3 regions of the Brevibacillus sp. HD3.3A genome follow, and region 1 is predicted to be linked to each of the others. Evidence: riboswitches for the same ligand, from Rfam matches in the RefSeq annotation. Region 1 holds a riboswitch; each other region holds the start of a gene.
The links. A riboswitch is a leader RNA that binds a small molecule or an ion and turns the genes downstream of it on or off. The one in region 1 is predicted to bind S-adenosylmethionine.
Positions count from the first base shown of each region.

Region 2: it holds a riboswitch for S-adenosylmethionine, as region 1 does, so the genes downstream of both, HP435_RS02790 (homocysteine synthase) here and HP435_RS23825 (2,3-diketo-5-methylthiopentyl-1-phosphate enolase) in region 1, are expected to answer to the same signal.
Region 3: it holds a riboswitch for S-adenosylmethionine, as region 1 does, so the genes downstream of both, HP435_RS27000 (BMP family lipoprotein) here and HP435_RS23825 (2,3-diketo-5-methylthiopentyl-1-phosphate enolase) in region 1, are expected to answer to the same signal.

Region 1 covers NZ_CP085874.1:5,095,775-5,101,976, reverse strand. Annotated here, with positions in the region: gene HP435_RS23845 (Ger(x)C family spore germination protein) at 1-916, shown strand, start outside; gene HP435_RS23840 (1,2-dihydroxy-3-keto-5-methylthiopentene dioxygenase) at 989-1,501, opposite strand; gene HP435_RS23835 (methylthioribulose 1-phosphate dehydratase) at 1,520-2,173, opposite strand; gene HP435_RS23830 (2-hydroxy-3-keto-5-methylthiopentenyl-1-phosphate phosphatase) at 2,177-2,845, opposite strand; gene HP435_RS23825 (2,3-diketo-5-methylthiopentyl-1-phosphate enolase) at 2,842-4,056, opposite strand; SAM riboswitch class I at 4,225-4,326, opposite strand; gene HP435_RS23820 (sigma-70 family RNA polymerase sigma factor) at 4,527-5,003, shown strand; gene HP435_RS23815 (anti-sigma factor) at 5,000-6,202, shown strand, end outside.
Region 2 covers NZ_CP085874.1:515,884-522,085, forward strand. Annotated here, with positions in the region: gene HP435_RS02775 (AAA family ATPase) at 1-714, opposite strand, end outside; gene HP435_RS02780 (MFS transporter) at 771-1,979, opposite strand; gene HP435_RS02785 (ArsR/SmtB family transcription factor) at 1,979-3,025, opposite strand; gene HP435_RS02790 (homocysteine synthase) at 3,260-4,561, opposite strand; SAM riboswitch class I at 4,652-4,760, opposite strand; one part of gene HP435_RS02795 (IS3 family transposase) at 5,120-5,991, opposite strand; one part of gene HP435_RS02795 (IS3 family transposase) at 5,991-6,202, opposite strand, start outside.
Region 3 covers NZ_CP085874.1:5,772,899-5,779,100, forward strand. Annotated here, with positions in the region: gene HP435_RS26995 (ABC transporter ATP-binding protein) at 1-1,344, opposite strand, end outside; gene HP435_RS27000 (BMP family lipoprotein) at 1,432-2,481, opposite strand; SAM riboswitch class I at 2,687-2,808, opposite strand; gene HP435_RS27005 (methyl-accepting chemotaxis protein) at 2,896-4,371, opposite strand; gene HP435_RS27010 (DUF3298 and DUF4163 domain-containing protein) at 4,534-5,157, shown strand; gene HP435_RS27015 (MarR family winged helix-turn-helix transcriptional regulator) at 5,376-5,792, shown strand; gene HP435_RS27020 (NAD(P)/FAD-dependent oxidoreductase) at 5,846-6,202, opposite strand, start outside.

The DNA of each region.
Region 1 (6,202 bases):
AAAAGCGGAGTCTTTCCGACAGGCGCGGGCACGATTGGACGAGATGGTGACGGGGCTTACTCTTTCAGGGAAAATCCAGGCGATCGTGCTGGGAAAGCGACTTTTGGAGCACCCTGACTGGTTCAAGATTCTCGACGTCATTTTCCGTGATGCGCGCTTTACGGTCAACGCCCGGATGGTCTATTTTGACGGCGAGGTAGGTGACTTGTTTCACTTTCAACCGCCAGACAAGCCGAGGCTGTCCCTGCATCTGACCAAGCTGATCGATACCGCTAATCAGCGGAATTTGACCGTGCGGACGAGGGCGCAAGATTTTCATCGGCAAATGTTTGAAAAAGGGATTAATCCAACCATCACGGCTGTGGGCAAAGAAAAAGCGATCAAGATTTTGGGAACAGCGGTGCTGAGCAAGGAGGGCACGTATGTCGAGCTGCTGCAAAGTCAGGAAACGATGCTGCTCCAGTTGTTTCTGCACGGAAAAGAGGGCGAAGTGACCTTTACGGTGCCGATCCCTGCGCCCAATGACAGCAAAAAGATGATCAAGCACAGAGTCAGCCTCATCGCAAAGCAAGCATCCAAAAAAGTGAAGACGACCTTTCGGGACGGCAAGTTTCATTTCGAAGTAAAGATGAAGTTCGGCGGCGGTATTTCGGAGAGATTGTTCCCTTTTGACATGGAAAAGGATTATAAGGACATGGAGCAGATGGTTAATGCGGAGCTGCGCAAAGAATTTGAGAAACTGGTCGTGAAGTGCCAGCAAAATGAAGTCGATCCATTCGGATTCGGGTTGTACGCGCGAGCGCATGCGTATCAGGAGTGGAAAAAGGTGCAAGATAATTGGCCCAAAGCTTTTGCCCAGGCGGAAGTGAAGTTCGTGCCGGAGCTGTCGATCAAGGGCAACGGCGTCATCCGCTAAAATACGTTAAAAGAAACAAGAACACCCTGGTGCAGCATTCGCTCCAGGGTGTTTCGCATTCCGCACTTTGTATTAGTAGATAGCTTCCCAGCCAGCAGGTGTGACAAACAGACGGATCGCTTTGATTTTGCGGTCATCCATCAGCGTGAAGTAGTGGCGGAAGTTCGGCGGTACCGAAATCAGATCGCCAGGGGAAAGCTCAACGTCGAAGTAACGTCCGTCTTTTCCTTTGATCGCGAAAATGCCGTGCCCGTCTACGCAGAAGCGGCACTCATCATCTGTGTGGTGATGCTCGCCTTTGAATTTTACCAACAGCTCGTCGAGGTTCGGCGTTTTGTCGGAGAGGACGATAATATCGGCAGTCAAGTAGCCGCGGCGTTGGCTGATCGCATCGATTTCCGGCTTGAAGGTGTCGAGAATTTCTTGCTTTTCTTCGTCTGTCGGGCTGTAGTTGTCGCGGTGCTTCGGATCGAGGCGAGCTACATCCCATTTTTCATAAATGATTTCTTGGGTGTCCAGGAAGGAAATGACTTCCTCCGGAGCGGAAATGTACTCGTTGTTGTCGTGGAAACGAATTTGTGCCATGATGCTTGCCTCCCTTGATTAGTTGGATGTAGTGGACACGACAGCTTGGCGCAGCTGCAGCCAGCGGGCGTGGTACTCAAACAGAAATTCAAATGCTTCCAGGTGGCGCTTCGCTTCAAAGTCGTTGCCGCCCCAGGCGTAAATGCCGTGGTTGCGGATCAGAACACCCGGAATTTCCGGGGTGATGACTTTTTCGATCGCGGCTGCGAGGGTCGGAATATCGGCAAAGTTCTCAACAATCGGAACAGTGATCCGCGCATTTTCCTCCCAAATCCCAAGGCCCTTGATCAGCTCCTGGCCTTGAATGGTGAAAGCCCGTTGGCCGAAGTACAGCTCGGAGATGAGATTGTTCCAGACCGTATGGACGTGGAAGCAGGCACCTGCTTTGGCAAACTTTTGATAGACGACTGCGTGGATCAACGTTTCGGCGGACGGCTTGAGCGAGGTTGCCTCCACGGGACGGGAATCTTGATCGACCACCAGATAGTCTTCCGGCGACAGCTTCGTCTTGTCCTTGCCGCTTGCCGTCACGGCAAATTGCAGCGGCTCGTCTTGAATCTTGATGGAGAGATTGCCGCTTGTGCCGGGAAACCAGTCCCGGCGGGCAAATGTCAGCTTGGCGTCATCGAGACGACGAAACGCGTCCAGACGCTGTTCGAGTGTTGCGGTCATGTGTCAGACAACCTCCTGTTTCAGTTGCGTAAGTGTGGCGATCACGTCGTGGAAGGTGGCGAAAGTGCTGTGTGACAGCTGTAGCTCCTCGGCTTTTTGCGCGAGGAAGGAGCGGGCGATCACGAAATCGGCAATTTTGGCGCCAGCCAGGTCAGTGATGGAATCACCAATGACGACACGATAGTGAGTGGCGGGATCGTAGCGGCGAATAATGGTTGTCTTGCACATGCCACAGCCGTTTGTGCAATGCTCGTCGCAGGAATGCGGCCACGTAATCGTGATGTTCTCTCCGGAGAAGTCGCTGCCGTTGCAGTAAATCGGGACATGATCCAGATCAAACGGGGCGAGGATCGGCTTTACGAAAAAGTCGATGCCGCCGCTCGTGATCAGCAGCTCGATGCCTTCCTCGCGGCAAAAGCGGACAAAATCGGCAAAGCCGGGGCGAATGGTCGCTTCGTTCACGATGTAGTCCACAATGTCCTGGCGCAGGGAGGAGGGCAAGAGCTGAAACAGCTTGCCGACGCCTTCCTGTACGCTGATTTTTTGCGACAAAATTTGTTCGGTAAGAGCTTCCCACTCAGGGGGAGCGAATTTTTTTACAATCGCGACGATGTTGTCTTTTTCCGTAATCGTTCCGTCAAAATCGCAGAACAGCACGAGCTTTTTGCTCATCGTGCGCCACCCCATTTCTCCAGGGCTGCCGCCAGTTCAGGCGATTGGTTCGCCGCTTCTTCCAGGCTGTGTCCAGCCGTGACTGCTGCGATTGCATCGACGAACGCTTTGGCTCCTGCGGTAGCGCCGCCCGGATGTCCGTGAATGCCGCCGCCAGCATTGACGATTTGGTCCAGACCGAAATCCGCATAAAGCTGCGGGACGAGTCCCGGATGGATGCCGGCTGATGGAACCGGGAACGAGCGGCGCACGCCTTCCAACGGAGTGGTCAAGTTGGTCGCCAGTTGCAGCGCTTCTGTTTTGTCCAGGGCGACGTTGCCGTATGGCGACGGGAACAGCACCAGGTCTGCTCCGGCAATTCGCATCAGGGTGCCGAGCAAAAGCGGAGTGGCGATCCCGTAATCAGGCGACGGATAGTAAGCGCCAGCGAGAGCGGGGTGGGCCATGATCGGGATGTTGACGTCCGGATCGGCTGCCAGGCGGTGCAAGGCATCGAAGCCAAAAGCGAGGACGTTGAACAGCAGGCAATCTGCGCCAGCTTCCACGGCACGCTTTGCTTTTTCGTTCAGCTCGTTGATCGGGCCAGTCAGGTTGGCCGCGTAGAGGACAGGCTTGCCAGTTTGCGCTTCTGTCTCCTGCGCGATCTCCTTGAAGGCGCGGATACGCTCCAAAAACGGCGCGCGATCGTCTGCGAAGAAGATTTCGTCATCTTTGACCAGATCGACGCCACCGAGCGCCTGTGCCCGGAATTGCGTCTTCAAATCTTCGAACGGAAGACCGAGGCAAGATTTGAAAATGCTCATCAACAGCGGGCGGTTTTGTGCATCCAAACGTCCGCGCAGTCCGTCAATGCCGAACTTTGGTCCGGGAAAAGCTTGTAGAAACGACTCAGGGAAAGTGATGTCCACCAGCTTGATTTTTCCGTCCATGGACAGTTTCCCGAAGATTCCGGTCAAAAGCGAAGGAATGTCGTGCGTAAAATTGCGCGTCGGGTAACTGACGGTGATCAGTCCGCGCGTCTCGCCGTTTTCCAATGTCTCAAGCGGCGTAGCGCTCACGGCTTCCCCGAGATAAGGAGCCAGCTCAGCTTGCTTCGCTGCGGGCAAATCCGTCCAGGAGCCGACCGTCATGCCAACGGCGATGGCGGCTGCTTTTTTGTGTAAGTCTTTGGCTTGCGTCAAATAAGTGACGAGGATGCGTTGATCACTCATGCTAGTCCTCCTTGGGCAGCTTGAAAAGTTTCGTGAAGCTTTCGGGCATGTAAAAAAGCCTCCCCAGAGCGGGGAGGCGGTTGTCGACTATAAAAACGTCTCGTCTCCTCTCATCTCTCGGGTCAGTAGTCGGGACAGAAGACGCAGCAATGCCGCTTCTCGTACCGACTCTTATCCGTTGGAATTAGCACCGTTTCGCTATTCAAGAAAAAAATAGCGCCGGTTGCCGGGCATCATAGGGCCAGTCCCTCAGCCAGCTCGCGATAAGAGTTATGTGGTTCACAGGCCAGTCAGCCGTGTGTGCTACACCCATGATATGACTTCTGTTGTCCGTAGTCAATCTTTGTTTTTTGCCGGAATGTGCTCTCTGTAGAGAGGGAAAAAGTGGCCGGAAGTGAAACTTTTTTCGCTAGAGGGCGTGGTACGTAAAGAAGGGATGTGGAGGCATTGGGAAAGTAGGCTTGGAGTATGTGTACCAGATGCACGTAAACGACATATACCGCTACCTTTTCCGGCTGACACGCGATACCAGGCATGCGGAGGACTTGACGCAGGAGGTTTTTTTCCGGGCGTATGCCTCCCTGGAAGACTACCGCGGCGAAAAGGTCAGGCCATGGCTGTTCAAGGTCGCTTACCACGCTTTTATCGATTGGCACCGCAAGCAAAAGCGCCGCCCGGTCGACTACATGGAAAAGATGCCGGAACGACCGGACGCATCCGCGAGCGACCCGGCGGAACTGTTGGTCGCTCAGGAATTGTGGAAAGAGGCATATGCGCATCTGGAGCAATTGCCGCCCAAGCAACGACAGGTCATTTTGCTGTCAGCCATGCAATTTTCCTACGCGGAAATGGCAGAGGTGTTGGAGATCGAACTGGCGGACGTCAAACGCTCGCTGTTTCGCGGTCGGCAAAAGATGCGGAAGCTGTGGAAGGAGGAAGGGCCATGACGCACCAAAACGGTCATGATCGCGAGCAAAAGCTGCTCGCTTATTTGAGAGGGGAACTGACAGGGGAAGAAGCAAAGCGGCTTGGCGAGGAGCTGGCAGCCGATGAGGCATGCGCAGAGCGGCTGGAGCGGCTTTTGCTGGGCGAAGAAGGAGAGCAGCAACCACGGGAACTCGACGCGCTGGACGAGGGCGGGCACAGCCAGCTTTCCGAAGCGAAGCAGAGGGCGATTGTCCGGCGGGGAAAATGGAAAAATCGCTTGCTCAGTTCCGTGTACGCTTTTGCCATCCCGTTTGTAATTGGCGTGGTATTTCTGGGCGTCAACGGATGGGTAGGGTCGTCGATGCACGATGATCTGCACCGGGTAGCGAAGGACATGGTCAATTTTACGCAGCCGGGTGTCAGCGTGGGCAGCAGCGGCGCGCAGGTGGGACTGCTGTACGGCAGCATCCAGATGGAGCTTCGCGAGCGAGTAGGGGCGGACATCAAAAACGCAGGCCGCTTTGAAAGCACCAACGTGTTGTGGAACGTCAACGCCAAGCCGCAATGGACCAACGGAGTGAGGGAGCAAAAGCTGTTTTTCCGCTATCCGCTTCAAAGCGGGCAAAAACCGGACGCAGACGAACTGGCGCATTGGCGCACGCCAGCCTGGACGACTTTGGAGAAGCTCCCCGAAGGAACCGTTGCCCAGTTGGCTGTCTCTTTTGCTGATTTTTTGACGTACGAGCAGTATTATGAGCGAATCTCCCGCTACATCAGCTCCGCCAACCAGGATACGGTCTGGTTGGCAGTGGACACCGGAGTGGAAGCCAGGCACGAAGACCAAAAAGACGGCTACCTGCTCTTGGGGCCGGGAGAAGCATGGGGATTTGCGGAGCACGAGCTGAATTACGGAGCGGCTCCGATTCAGGTCAACGGAGAAGGAAGCCGACGGATGGCAGCCTTTTTGGGGGAAATGGCCTACCTTGTCGAGCAAAAAAGCCTCGCGCGCGACATGGGACAATATTTGGTCTCGCGAAGCGATCCGCAAGTCGAGGAGCGCTATCGCTACTTGCAGGAAAAAGGCGTTCGCCTCTACGGAGCAGTCCTGACCGGACCGACGAAGGAACTGCTCAAACTCAAGGATGAGAAGTCGATTACCGCTGCCTTTGTCGGCCAAATTGACTGGTGGAACTGGGATCGCCCGGCTGCTTCCGGCACT
Region 2 (6,202 bases), 1.6 Mb from region 1:
GACGTCGACAGAGCGATGGCTGCGGGTAGCTTCGGTCAAATCGATGACATAGTCTTCTACCGCCTGGCTGACGTGGACAGCGGCGACTTCTTTTTGCAGGGCAGCAATCTTTTCCACCGTTATTACGGGCTGAATCGTCTCCAGAGGAGAGCTGCTGCGAAATCTGCGCAAAATCTCCTTGGCGTCTTCGCGTGTGCCGTAGCCAAGCGACAACCGGAACAGGAAGCGGTCCAGCTGAGCCTCTGGCAATGGATAAGTGCCTTCTGATTCAATCGGGTTCTGGGTGGCGATTACCAGCATGGTCGAAGGCAGTGCCAATGTAACGCCTTCAATCGTTACCTGGCGTTCTTCCATGCATTCCAGCAAGCCGGATTGGGTCCGCGGGGTCGCGCGATTGATTTCATCAGCGAGCAGCACGTCAGCGAAAACAGGCCCTTTGCGCAGTTCAAACTCGCTCGTGCGCTGATTGAAAACATGCAAACCTACTACATCGGACGGGAGCAGATCGGCAGTAAACTGAAGGCGGTTGTACGTTCCGCCGATCGCTTGGGCCAAAGTTTTGGCGAGTACAGTTTTGCCCATGCCAGGCAAGTCCTCCAGCAACACATGTCCACGCGCCAAAAGAGCTGTTACCAGCAGGCGGACCTGATCTTCTTTTCCCACGATTACTCGGTTTACGGTGGCAAGCAGGCTATCCAGAGCAGGATGAGTCATGAGATTTCTCCTTTATGTAGATAGGGTATGGGGTGATGTCATTTCCACGCATTTCATTATACATGGAATATCCTATATTTTACAAATTTTTGCAAAGCAATCCCGCCGATGGAAACGGCCACGATCAGCGCACCGATCGCGAAATAGAGCGGGCGAATGCCGACGCTGTCGCTGAGCGTTCCTCCCAGCCAGATCCCTATAGGCATTGTAGTGCGAACGATCAGCAGACGCACTGAGAATACGCGTCCCATCATCCCGGCTGGGACGTGCAGTTGATAGAGTCGCGTGCTGTGCAGTTGAAAAAAGGGGGCAGTAACACCCGCCAACAGCTCGATGGCGATTGCCAGCTCGATGAACGGAGTGAAGCCTAAAGCGACAAAGCTCAACCCGCCTGCCACCAAGGAGACGAGCATGACTAAAGAGGGCTCCAGATGATTAAACAGCTTGGGCACCAGAAAAGTTCCGATGAGGTAGCCTAACGGATAGCCTGCCAAAAACAATCCCGCATGCAGAGCCGTTCCGTGCAGCTCGCCCGCCACAAACGGCAGATTGAGCACCAGAGTCACACCGACCGCGAACTGCACAAGTGCGGAGTACAGGCTCAAATAGAAGAGAACCGGTTTTTCCCGAAAGACGGACAGCCCTGCCTTGAACATGAAAAGCCATGATTCTGCTGTTTTGGCAGGAGGGACCGAAGTCTTTTCGCACAAAAGCAGAAAAACTCCGCTGACGGCATACCCGATGGCGACCAGGCCCAGCACATGTGTGCCGCCGATGCTCGCGACGAGAATCCCGCCCAGCGGCGGGCCTGCAATCATCGCGATGCGCATGGCACTGTCCAGATAAGAGTTGGCTTGCAGCAGCGATTCTTGTTTGACAAGAGTCGGGAGCAGCGATTGGCTCGCTGGCACGTACAGCGGTTGAACAAGACCGTTGATCAGCGATGTCAGATAGAGCGGCCAAAGAGCGTCAGGCGCATAGGAAATCGCCAAAAAAGCACAGCCGAAAGCCGCACAGCGCATCCACTGGGAAAAGAGCATGACGCGCTTTTTGTCAAAGCGGTCAAGATAAGGGCCAGCCACAAGCTGCACCAGCAGCGAAGGCAAAAAGTAGAGTAGCCACATTTGTCCGACAGCGGTCTGGGAGCCGGTGATTTGGTAGAGCAACCAGCTGTTTGCCAGCGTCGAAAGCGATGCGCCAAACTCGGAGATCAGCTGACCGAGCAAAATACAGGTGTAGGAACGGTTTTTCCAGAGCGGAATCATCAAAATCCCCTTTCCAGAAACTGATCGAGCAGGAGGGAAAGCTGGGATACGGACTGGCTGCGCAGGCGAAACCGGGAGCCGGAAGCTTCTACCAGACGCGCGGCACGAAGCATGGACAAATGGTGATGAACCGTCGATTTTGCCATTTGCAGGACGTCGGTCAATTCCTGCAAGCTCAGCTCTTTTTCCGCCAGCATTTTGACCATGCGGAGCCGCTGCTCGTCTCCGAGCGCCTTGAAGCTTTGCACCAGAGCCTGCGGCGGCTGGTACGGGTCGATGTGCTCGCTCATGTTTTCATCGGCGACCGGGTAGTAAAAAATTTTCGTGCCCGCGTCATCGGCCTGCACCGTCCAGGGCCGATAAATCGCTTGGGGGATTAGCAGCACACGAGTGACCGCAGGCTCAGGGGGATAGCTTGCTCCGGTTGCCCACTCCACCAGTGCTTCCGGATCGAGCTTGTCCTGCATCGCGCGCTTTTGCGACGTATCCTTTTCCAGCATACGCCGGATGCTGGCTTCTTGCGGCTTGATGTGTGTCTGATACCAGCCTTCCATCAAGGTGAGCAGATGCTGGCGCAGTTCATTTGTGTCGACAGAGGTGATATGGGCAATATACGCTGCAAAAAAGAGGTGGTCCCGGCATGCTGCCTGCAAAAGCTCGGCGTCTGCTGCGCTGCCCTGCGCGGCATTTTCGCGTGCTTGCTGTCGTTCCTGGCCCAAAAAAGGCAGGGCGTGGTAGCGCAACTCTTCTGCCGACAGCTCGCTGACAACACGCAAAAACGATTCGAGATCGGCAAAAGGCTGGTGGTGGAGCAGTTGCAGCAACGTCTTCCAAGTGTTGTGCCTTTTGGCGTAATCAACCTCAAGCTGGACGGATTGCGGAAGCGCGCTCAGCATGCTGCTCCAGTGCTCAGGCGGATGCTCCAGCGTGTGGTGAATTTGATCGTAAGTGGCGACGGCGATTCCGAGTGCGGCTTCAAAAAGCGGTGAGCAAGCGAAGTCGAGCTGGTAGGTGGTGCGTGCACTGCCGATGTTCCATATTTTCAAAGCGGATCACCCTTTTCCCATTTTTTTCATAGATCAAATTCTAAAATATTCGAACTGTTAATTCAAATTATTTCGAATGAACAGTTCAATGATTTTCGCATCTGTTCTTTTTTCTCTGCTTATTTAGTTGAGACTATCCAGTGAAAGACACAAAAAAACGAAAAAACCACTTCCCTGACGAGAGTAGTTTTTTCGTTTTCGCTTGAATGAAAAGGTATGGTGTTGTAGGAAAACCTATACCTTGCTCACGGCAACAGCTGCTTCCAAAGCTTGCTTCAAATCGCCGATGATGTCTTCGATCGCCTCTGTTCCGACAGACAGACGGATCAATCCGGGAGTTACTCCTGCCGTTAATTGCTCCGCTTCGTTCATTTGCTGGTGTGTCGTGCTCGCCGGATGGATAACGAGCGACTTGGAGTCGCCTACGTTTGCCAAATGAGAGAAGAGTTTCACGGATTCGATCAATGTTTTGCCTGCTTGCACGCCGCCGCGGATGCCGAAGGTGAGGATGGCGCCAGCGCCTTTTGGCAAATATTTTTGCGCGAGTGCGTAGTTGGCGTCGCCTTCAAGACCTGGGTAGCTGACCCATTCCACTGCCGGATGCTCGGCGAGGAATTTCGCTACCGCGAGTGCGTTTTGGCTGTGGCGCTCCATGCGCAGGTGGAGTGTCTCCAGACCTTGCAGGAACAGGAAAGAGTTGATAGGAGCTACGGCAGCGCCGATATCGCGTTGCAGTTGCACGCGCGCTTTGATGATGTAGGCGAGCGGGCCGACTGCTTCTGTATAAACGACTCCGTGATAGCTTGGGTCTGGCGTCGTCAGACCAGGGAATTTGCCGTTGTTCCAGTCGAATTTGCCGGAATCTACGATAATGCCGCCAATCGCCGTGCCGTGTCCGCCGATGAATTTGGTCGTGGAGTGAACGACGATGTCAGCTCCGTGCTCGAACGGACGGGTCAGGATTGGCGAAGCGAATGTATTGTCGACAATCAGCGGCACGCCGTTTTCGTGCGCGATGTCCGCAATTGCCTGCAAGTCGGCCACGTCGATGCGAGGGTTGCCGATCGTCTCGCAAAAGAGCGCCTTGGTATTATCGTTGATGAACGCGCGGAAGTTGTCCGGATTGGACTGATCCACAAAGTGTACTTTGATGCCCAGGCGTGGCAGCGTATGGGCAAAAAGGTTGTACGTCCCGCCATACAAGCTGCTGGATGCGACAATCTCGTCGCCCGCTTGCGCAATATTCAAAATCGAGAAGGTGATGGCTGCCTGACCGGAGGAGGTTGCCAGCGCACCTACGCCGCCTTCGAGCAGAGCGACGCGCTTTTCAAATGCGTCTTGGGTCGGATTCATGATGCGCGTATAAATGTTGCCGAACTCTTTCAAAGCAAACAGGTTGGCAGCATGCTCCGTGTCACGGAAGACGTAGGAAGTCGTTTGGTAGATCGGAACCGCGCGCGAGCCTGTTACCGGGTCTACCTCCTGTCCGCCGTGTACGGCGAGCGTTTCCGGTTTCCATTGTTGTTGGTCAGACATGATCATCTCTCCTTTTTATATGGGGGTAAGGAAATAAAAAAACGGAGCGTTCTCCTGAGTAGAAGAAGGCTCCGGCTATGCACGGGTGTGCGTTCATCTCTCAGAATCTATGGATTCTGCAGGAATTAGCACCGCGCAAGACTCGCTTGCTGGTTGCCGGGTTTCATAGGGCCTGTCCCTCCACCGCTCTTGATGAAAATGTAGCTTTCAGTTGTTGTCATAATTGTATGAAAAACCGTACTTCGCTGTCAATATCAAATGATTAAGTTATCGGGGTGGATTTTGTGGATTTTAAAGATTTACCCGTTCATGCTGTTGCCCATAAGATCCAGAGAGCCTGTCTGGTAAGCTCTGTTTACATGGTTTGTATGAGGGTTTCCTTCATCTGAAACCAAATGAGTTGCCTTACGAGATTGTTTTCCTTTTTTGGCATACAAGAGGACCGCAGCCAGAGTGCAAACAGCCAAAATTCCAAGGACATACATCATAGAAATAACTCCCCCTCACGCTAGGGACTGACCCCCGTCCGTAGGACAGGGATCAAAACACGTTAGCTATTTAAGCAGCCAGTTGCCGAAATTGAATCGGTGACTGGTTGTTTAGTTTCGTTTGAATGCGAATTGAGTTATAGTAATGAATGTAGCTTTGGATAATCTGCACAACGATGGCCGTCGTCGTACAGATAAAATTATCGAGATAGAACGTTTCAGACTTTAGTGTGGAATGAAACGACTCGATGGGGGCATTATCAGCGGGCGTACCCTTACGGGACATGCTCATGGTAATGCCTTTTCCCTTAACTGCTGCTTGATACGCCTGAGACGTATACACGCTGCCCTGATCGCTATGTAGCATCATTCCAGGTTGGTCTGGCAGTTGATATAGCGTATCGAGGACAAGCGATGTGTCTTGTTTGTCAGAAATACTGTATGCCACAATCTCACCGTTGTACAAGTCCATGATGCTCGATAAATATAAAAGTTTACTTCCGTAAGGTAAATAAGTAATGTCGGTCACTAATTTCTGCATGGGGGTACTTGCTTGAAATTGTCGCAGCAGGAGATGATCTGCTACATAAGAAGGTTGTCCTGTTGTCTTTCGTTTCTTCATCCTCACTCGGCATTGTAGTTGTTCACGCTGCATGATACGTTGTATTCGTTTATGATTAATTGACATCTCAGCTCGCATCAGTGCTGTAATCTTTCTGTACCCATAACGGAACTTATGTTGAATACAGAGTTGCCGAATCTTTTCCACAACTAAATCCTCGTTTCTTTTCGCGTATGCAGCTTTCCAACGGTAGTAGGTAGAACGAGGGATACCAAGCCACGCGCAAGCTTGGCTCACGCTTACTTGCCCACGAATGGACTCCATCCAAGGAACGATTACTTCTGGTGACACCTCCTTTCCCACTCCTCTAACTTTTTTAGAACGTCCAGTTGTTGTTTAAGAAAACGATTCTCTGCTTTGACTTGTTCCAGTTCAGAATCGTACATCGGCCCTTTTCCATAACTATATTGCTTTCCTACAGGCTGTTGAAGACGATGAATGTCTCCGCTCTGATACCAGCGCATCCACTGTTGAATTTGGGTCTTATTTTTAATATTTAGTTCCTGCATGATCTGCTTTTTGGTGACACCT
Region 3 (6,202 bases), 680 kb from region 1:
GTTGCGCTTGTCGATCAGCGCCTGATGGATGTACTCCATCGCTCCGATATCGACACCGCGCGTCGGCTCAGCCGCGATCAAAAACGGGGTTTCATGCCCCAGCTCCCGCGCGACGATCAGCTTCTGCAAATTTCCGCCCGACAAATTCCCGGCAAGCTCCTGAAGCTGCCGCGAACCAGTCTTGATCGCGAATCGCTCCACCCAGCCAGTCACAACCTGGCGAAAAGCTTCCCGCAGTACGATGCCGCGCCGATTGAATGCAGGCTTGCGCTGATAGCCCATCAACGCGTTCTCTTCGACACTTTCCAGCTTGGCGGTTCCCCACATATAACGATCCTCGGGAATATGGGCCAGACCCGCTTCCCGGATTGTCGCCACAGATTTGTTGGTGACATCCTTGCCGCCCAGCCGCACTGTTCCCTCCTGTGCCGCCCGCAAACCGCTCACGGCTTGCAGCAACTCGGACTGTCCGTTGCCAGACACTCCGGCAATTCCCACGATCTCGCCGTGATGGACGGTAAAGCTGACCCGGTCGAGCAACGTCTGCTTTTCGCGCACCGACAAATTTTCCACCTGCAAAAGCGGCCCCTGCTCCAAAGCGACGCGCTCACTCAGCTCTTGCAACTCGCGGCCGACCATCAACCGGGCCAAATCGTCCACATTTGTCTGCTCGCGCGCAACCGTACCCGTCACCTTGCCGCCGCGCAGCACCGTGATGCGGTCCGCTACCTCCATTACTTCCTGGAGCTTGTGCGTAATCAAAATCACGCTTTTCCCGCTCTCCGCCAGATTGCGAATCGTTTGCAGCAAGTCGCGAACCTCCAGCGGAGTCAACACAGCGGTCGGTTCGTCCAGCACGATGATGTCTGCGCCCTGGTACAGCACTTTCAAAATCTCGACCCGCTGCTGTTCTCCCACCGAGCAATTGGACACTTTTGCCTGTGGATCAATCGGAATACGGAACTTTTCGCTTAGCTCGCGCACTTTTTGCACAGCGTCATGGCGGCGGAAAAACCCGGCCTGCTGCGGTTCGTAGCCAATCACGATGTTTTCGGCCACGCTGAACTCGCCGAACAGCATGAAGTGCTGGTGCACCATCCCGATTCCGTTGCCAATGGCGTCCTGTGGCCCGCGAAAAGCGACCGGCTTGCCGTTTAGCACGATATCGCCGGACGTAGGCTGCTCCATGCCGTACAACATCCTCATCAACGTCGTCTTGCCCGCTCCGTTCTCACCGACGATCGCGTGCACTTCTCCGGCAGCAAGCGAGAACGAGACCTTGTCGTTTGCAATAAAATCTCCGTATTTCTTGGTCATGGCGCGCATTTCCAAACGATAGGTCATCCTTGCTCCCCCTTCTTTACGCTTTCCTTTCGCATATAAGGAAGACCGACTACACAGCCGTAGTCGGTCACAATCAAGCTCTGTGCACTAGCTTTTAGAACGATCCGGCACTTTGCGGGTACCAGCAATGATCTCTTCACTGATCGCTTTTACTTTGTCCACAACTTCCTGGCCGATGAAAGCGTTCAGCGGTGTTTTGCTTTCGTGAGTCACATACGTTACGCCTACGCCTTTTTCTTTCAATCCGTAGTTGACGACACCTGGTTTGAAAGAACCTTCCACAAACGATTTCACAGTTTCATACGCTGCTGCGTCTGTCCCTTTCAGTTGGGACAATACGATGTGCTCAGGGTCAATCGTCGTGCGGTCAACGTCTTGTCCTGCTGTAAAGAAGCCTTTTTCCTTCGCGGCTTCGAATACGCCGAGATCGCCTACCGCAGCTGCTCCGTTGATGAAGTCAGCGCCTTTGGATGCTTGCAGCAGAGCCAGCTCTTTCGCTTTTGCCGGGTCAGTGAAGCTGCCCACGTAGTTTACCAGAAATTCTGCATTCGGATTGGTCGATTTCAAGCCTTCCTGGAATCCGCCTGTCCATTTTTTCAGAAGCGGAATGTCCATTGCGACAACCATGCCGACTTTGTTTGTTTTCGTGGCAAGACCTGCCGCCGCCCCCATCAGGTAAGCTGCTTCCTGCTCGCGGAAAGTAACGCTGCGCACATTTGGCAAATCGACTACTGTATCAATAATCGCGAAGTTGCGATCAGGGTTTTCTGCGGCTACTTTTTTCAGTGCGTCTTCTGCTTCAAAAGAAGAAGTGATGATCAGGTCGTAGTTTTCCGCTACGGCTACGCGCAAGTTCTCTTCGATCGCACCATGGTCAGTCGACTCGATGCTTTTTACTTCCGCGCCAAATTCTTGTCCTGCTTTTTTCGCGCCCTCGTCCATTTGCTGGAAGAATGGGTTCACGCCGATTTTTTCCGGCAAAATCAAGGCAACGCGTTTCTTCGCTGCACCTTCTTGTCCTGCCGCTTGCTCTTTCGGCTTATCAGTCGATGCGTTCCCGGCAGGTGCATTCCCGCCTGCTGAACAACCCGCAGCCAAAACAGCAAAAGTAGTCAATGCCAACAACAACTTCTTCATGGTGTCTCTCTCCCCTATCTGAACGTTCTCCGTTTTCTCTATCCTAACCATAATGTACGGTTTTTCGACAAAAAGATCAATACTAAACACGAATATTTCACATTAAAATTATTTTATCGTTCGTTATTCCTCCTCTATCCATCCTCCCCTTCTAACGAAAAAAAACTCTTCCCGAAGGAAGAGTTTGCGTCCGAAGCCGTCCTCTTCCTCATCTGTCAAAACCCCGGTACAGGTTTTGCAGGAATTGGCACCTTTCTGTACATGTCTCGCATGTCCAGTGGTTGCCGGGCTTCATAGGGCCAGTCCCTCCGCCGCTCTCGATAAGGTAGATCATCTATTGAGTTACAATGAACTTATTCTAGCAGAACGCTCTGAAAAAGCAATTGTTTTTTCAGATTGTTTCCGCCAGTTTGTTTATTTCGTTTGAAAGGTTTGCTGGAGTCGATGCGACAGGTTGCTAAGCTCACCCAGCTCTTCGGTAATTTCCCGCACCTTTTGATGCTGATTTTCTGCGGTGGCAAAAAGCTCTTCCAGGTTGGCAACCGATTGTTCGGTGACGGCCGTAATCGTCGACATCTCCATCGCCACTTCGCCTGAACGCATTTTGACCCGGTTCATGCTGGAACCGACATGCTCGGCCGCTTGCAGGAATGCCACCATGCCGGAGCGCACTGCCTCGATCGAAGCCACCGTTTTTACAGCCAGCTCCTGTCCTTTGGCTACAGACGCCTCTCCGTTGCTGATTTGCTGCACAGCGTTCTCGCTCTCCTGATGGAGCGATTTGAGAATTTCCGTAATCTCCTGGGTAGCGGTCGCGCTTTGCTCAGCCAGCTTGCGCACTTCGTCAGCTACTACAGCGAAACCGCGTCCATGCTCGCCAGCCCGCGCTGACTCGATGGCGGCGTTGAGCGCCAAAAGATTCGTTTGCGTAGCAATCTGGTTGATCGCTCCCACGATTTCTTCTACCCGGTTCGCCTGGCGATTGAGCTGGTGAATCGTCGCAGCAGCCACATTGACCGCAGACACGATCTGTTCCATTTGCTGCGAAAGCTCGTTCATCATGCCCACACTGTCTTTCAGGCGCTGGTTGTTTTGATCGGACTCGCTCTTCATCGCATTCGTCTGCGTCGTTACCGCCACGATCTCCTGGTCGATCGACTGCACCTCTTCTTCGATCTTCACAGTCGAATTGGCCTGCGATTCCATGCCAGTCGCAACTTCGCGAAACGCAATCATCATCTCGTCCGTATTGCGTTTCGTTCCTTCGGCATGCTCGTGCACATGCTCTGTCGTGCGGTCAATCTGCCCCGTCATCTGTTGAATATGTACGAGCATTTCTCCCAGACGGCGTTCTTTTTCCTCTGCTTCCTGTCGGGCGATATTCGCCTTGCTGAGAGAAGCTTGTCCAGCCAGACAGAGGTACGTTACAGCCCCCATCATCATGAGGATCGCTACAATCCGCAGCACCAGATTCAGTTCCGTGAAGTCGCCGCTAAAAATTTCGTAGGAGCCTGTATAAAAGCCGACCAGAGTCACAACAATCTGCGCGATTCCCGCCGACACTACCAACTTCCAGTCGAGGTAGGCTGCCAAAAATCCCATGACAATGAATGCGAGAAAAGTTACCTCTGGATAGGTAGTAAAGTGATCGAATGAGATCGCGTAAAACATGAGTCCAATCGCTACCAGGTAACGAATGACATGACTGTCCCTTTTGATGAAGTAAAACGGTGACACAATGAGGGTGACCAGCAATCCGAGGGACGTCACTTTCCAGAAGTTTGCATCGACCTGATAAGCAATCAGTCCCGCCATCCACAGGTGGTTCCATAGGATAAAAATCATAAAGCCTTCTTTGTCCGTCAAGGTGTTACGAACCAATTGAATCATAAGTGCCCCCCTTTTCCTGTTACTTATGTATCGGATTCTTTAACCATTATATCGCGTGCAGATTGACTAATTTGTGAAAAAAGTGAGAACAGCCAAAACGATTGGAGAATAGGCTACTATCATCTCCCCTTATTTTAAGCTATTTGGAAAGGAACTGGAACTGTGGAAGAACAACTCAATCTGTTGCCAGCCACTGTGCTGACGCGGACCATCAACCGTCCAAACACCACGATTTACTACCCGCAGCTGGCAGGACTGGCCAACCAGCAGGCGGAAAAAGACATCAACCGGGCCATTTTGCAAACGGTGCAAGGCTTGATCCACGAGCAGCAACGAGTGCAGGTGCCGGGAAATACACAGATGCAAGGCAGCTTTGAAATCAAGACGAATGAACGCGGCATTTTCAGCGTGACACTCAGCAACTACGCGTACACCCCGCAAATGGCTCACGGAATGACTTTTCTCGGGTCTGTAACAGCCAATACCCAGACAGGCAAGCTCTACACCTTGCGCGATCTGTTCAAGCCGGGCAGCGACTACGTCACGGTCCTGTCGGAAAATATCAAGCGACAAATCAAAGAGCGCGATATTCCTACTTTAGGTAATTTTACCACAATCAAGCCAGATCAGGACTTCTATCTCGCAGACAAATCGCTTGTTATTTATTTCCAATTGTATGAAATCACGCCTTATTACGTCGGGTTTCCGATGTTCCCGATCTCCGTCTACGACTTGCAGTCGATTATAGACGAATCTGGCCCGCTCGGCATTTTGTCCGCCAGTTAAAAGTAGTGAACAACTGAACGCAAAATCGTGTGTGCACAAAGCTGAGCGACGGGGAACGACTGTCATCAGCTTTGTTTTTTGTTCGGAAAAATGCCTTTTTTACATTCGAATAAACATTTACTTATATGTCATTACCTGCTACTATTTTATTTGTACATATTTACTTAAGCAATCAAGCGCATCGTATCGAACCAGTTTTTTCTGGAGGTCTGATATTCATGCAACACTACGGTCACAAGATCGGCCAAACTGCCAGAGTTTTCAGTAAAACCTTGAATGGAATCATGTCGCCCATGGGATTATATAGCTCGCAATGGAGCATCATTCTCTGCCTGCACTATCGCAGCTCGCTGACACAGGTGCAGTTGAGCAATTACTTGAACGTGGAGGCCCCTACCATTACCCGGACATTGACCCGGCTGGAGGAAATGGGCTGGATCATCCGCTCCGAGGGTGACGACAAGCGCGAACGGTACGTCTCGCTCTCGCCAGCCGCTATCGAGCGCTTCCCCGAGTGGCTGCAAGCTGCCCGCGACCTGGAAGACGTCGCCCTGCGCGATTTGGATGAGAGCGAGTTGGCTGTCTTTAATCGGGTGCTGAAAAAGATGACGGAAAACTTGAATACGATTGCATAAAAGGGCCTCTACCTAAACACATCGCTGTTCAGGTAGAAGCCCTTCTTCTTTTATTAGCTCATCCGTTTGACCATGCTGCGCGCCATCCAGACGCCTGCCGCTCCCGCCTGCGCCAAGCCGCGTGTGATTCCCGCGCCGTCGCCACCGCAGAACAATCCTTTGATCTCTGTTTCAAACTCCTCTGTAAGCTTCGGACGAGCCGAGTAAAATTTCGCCTCCACCCCGTAAAACAGCGTGTGCTCCGAGGCGATTCCCGGCGTAACCTTGTCGAGCGCCTCTACCATTTCTATCAAGCTTTTCATCGTGTTGTACGGCAAGACCAGTCCCAGGTCGCCCGGTACCGCTTCCTTCAAGGTCGGCTCCAGGAAGCCTTCCCTGATCCGCGCTTCAGTCGAGCGGCGCGCCCGCAA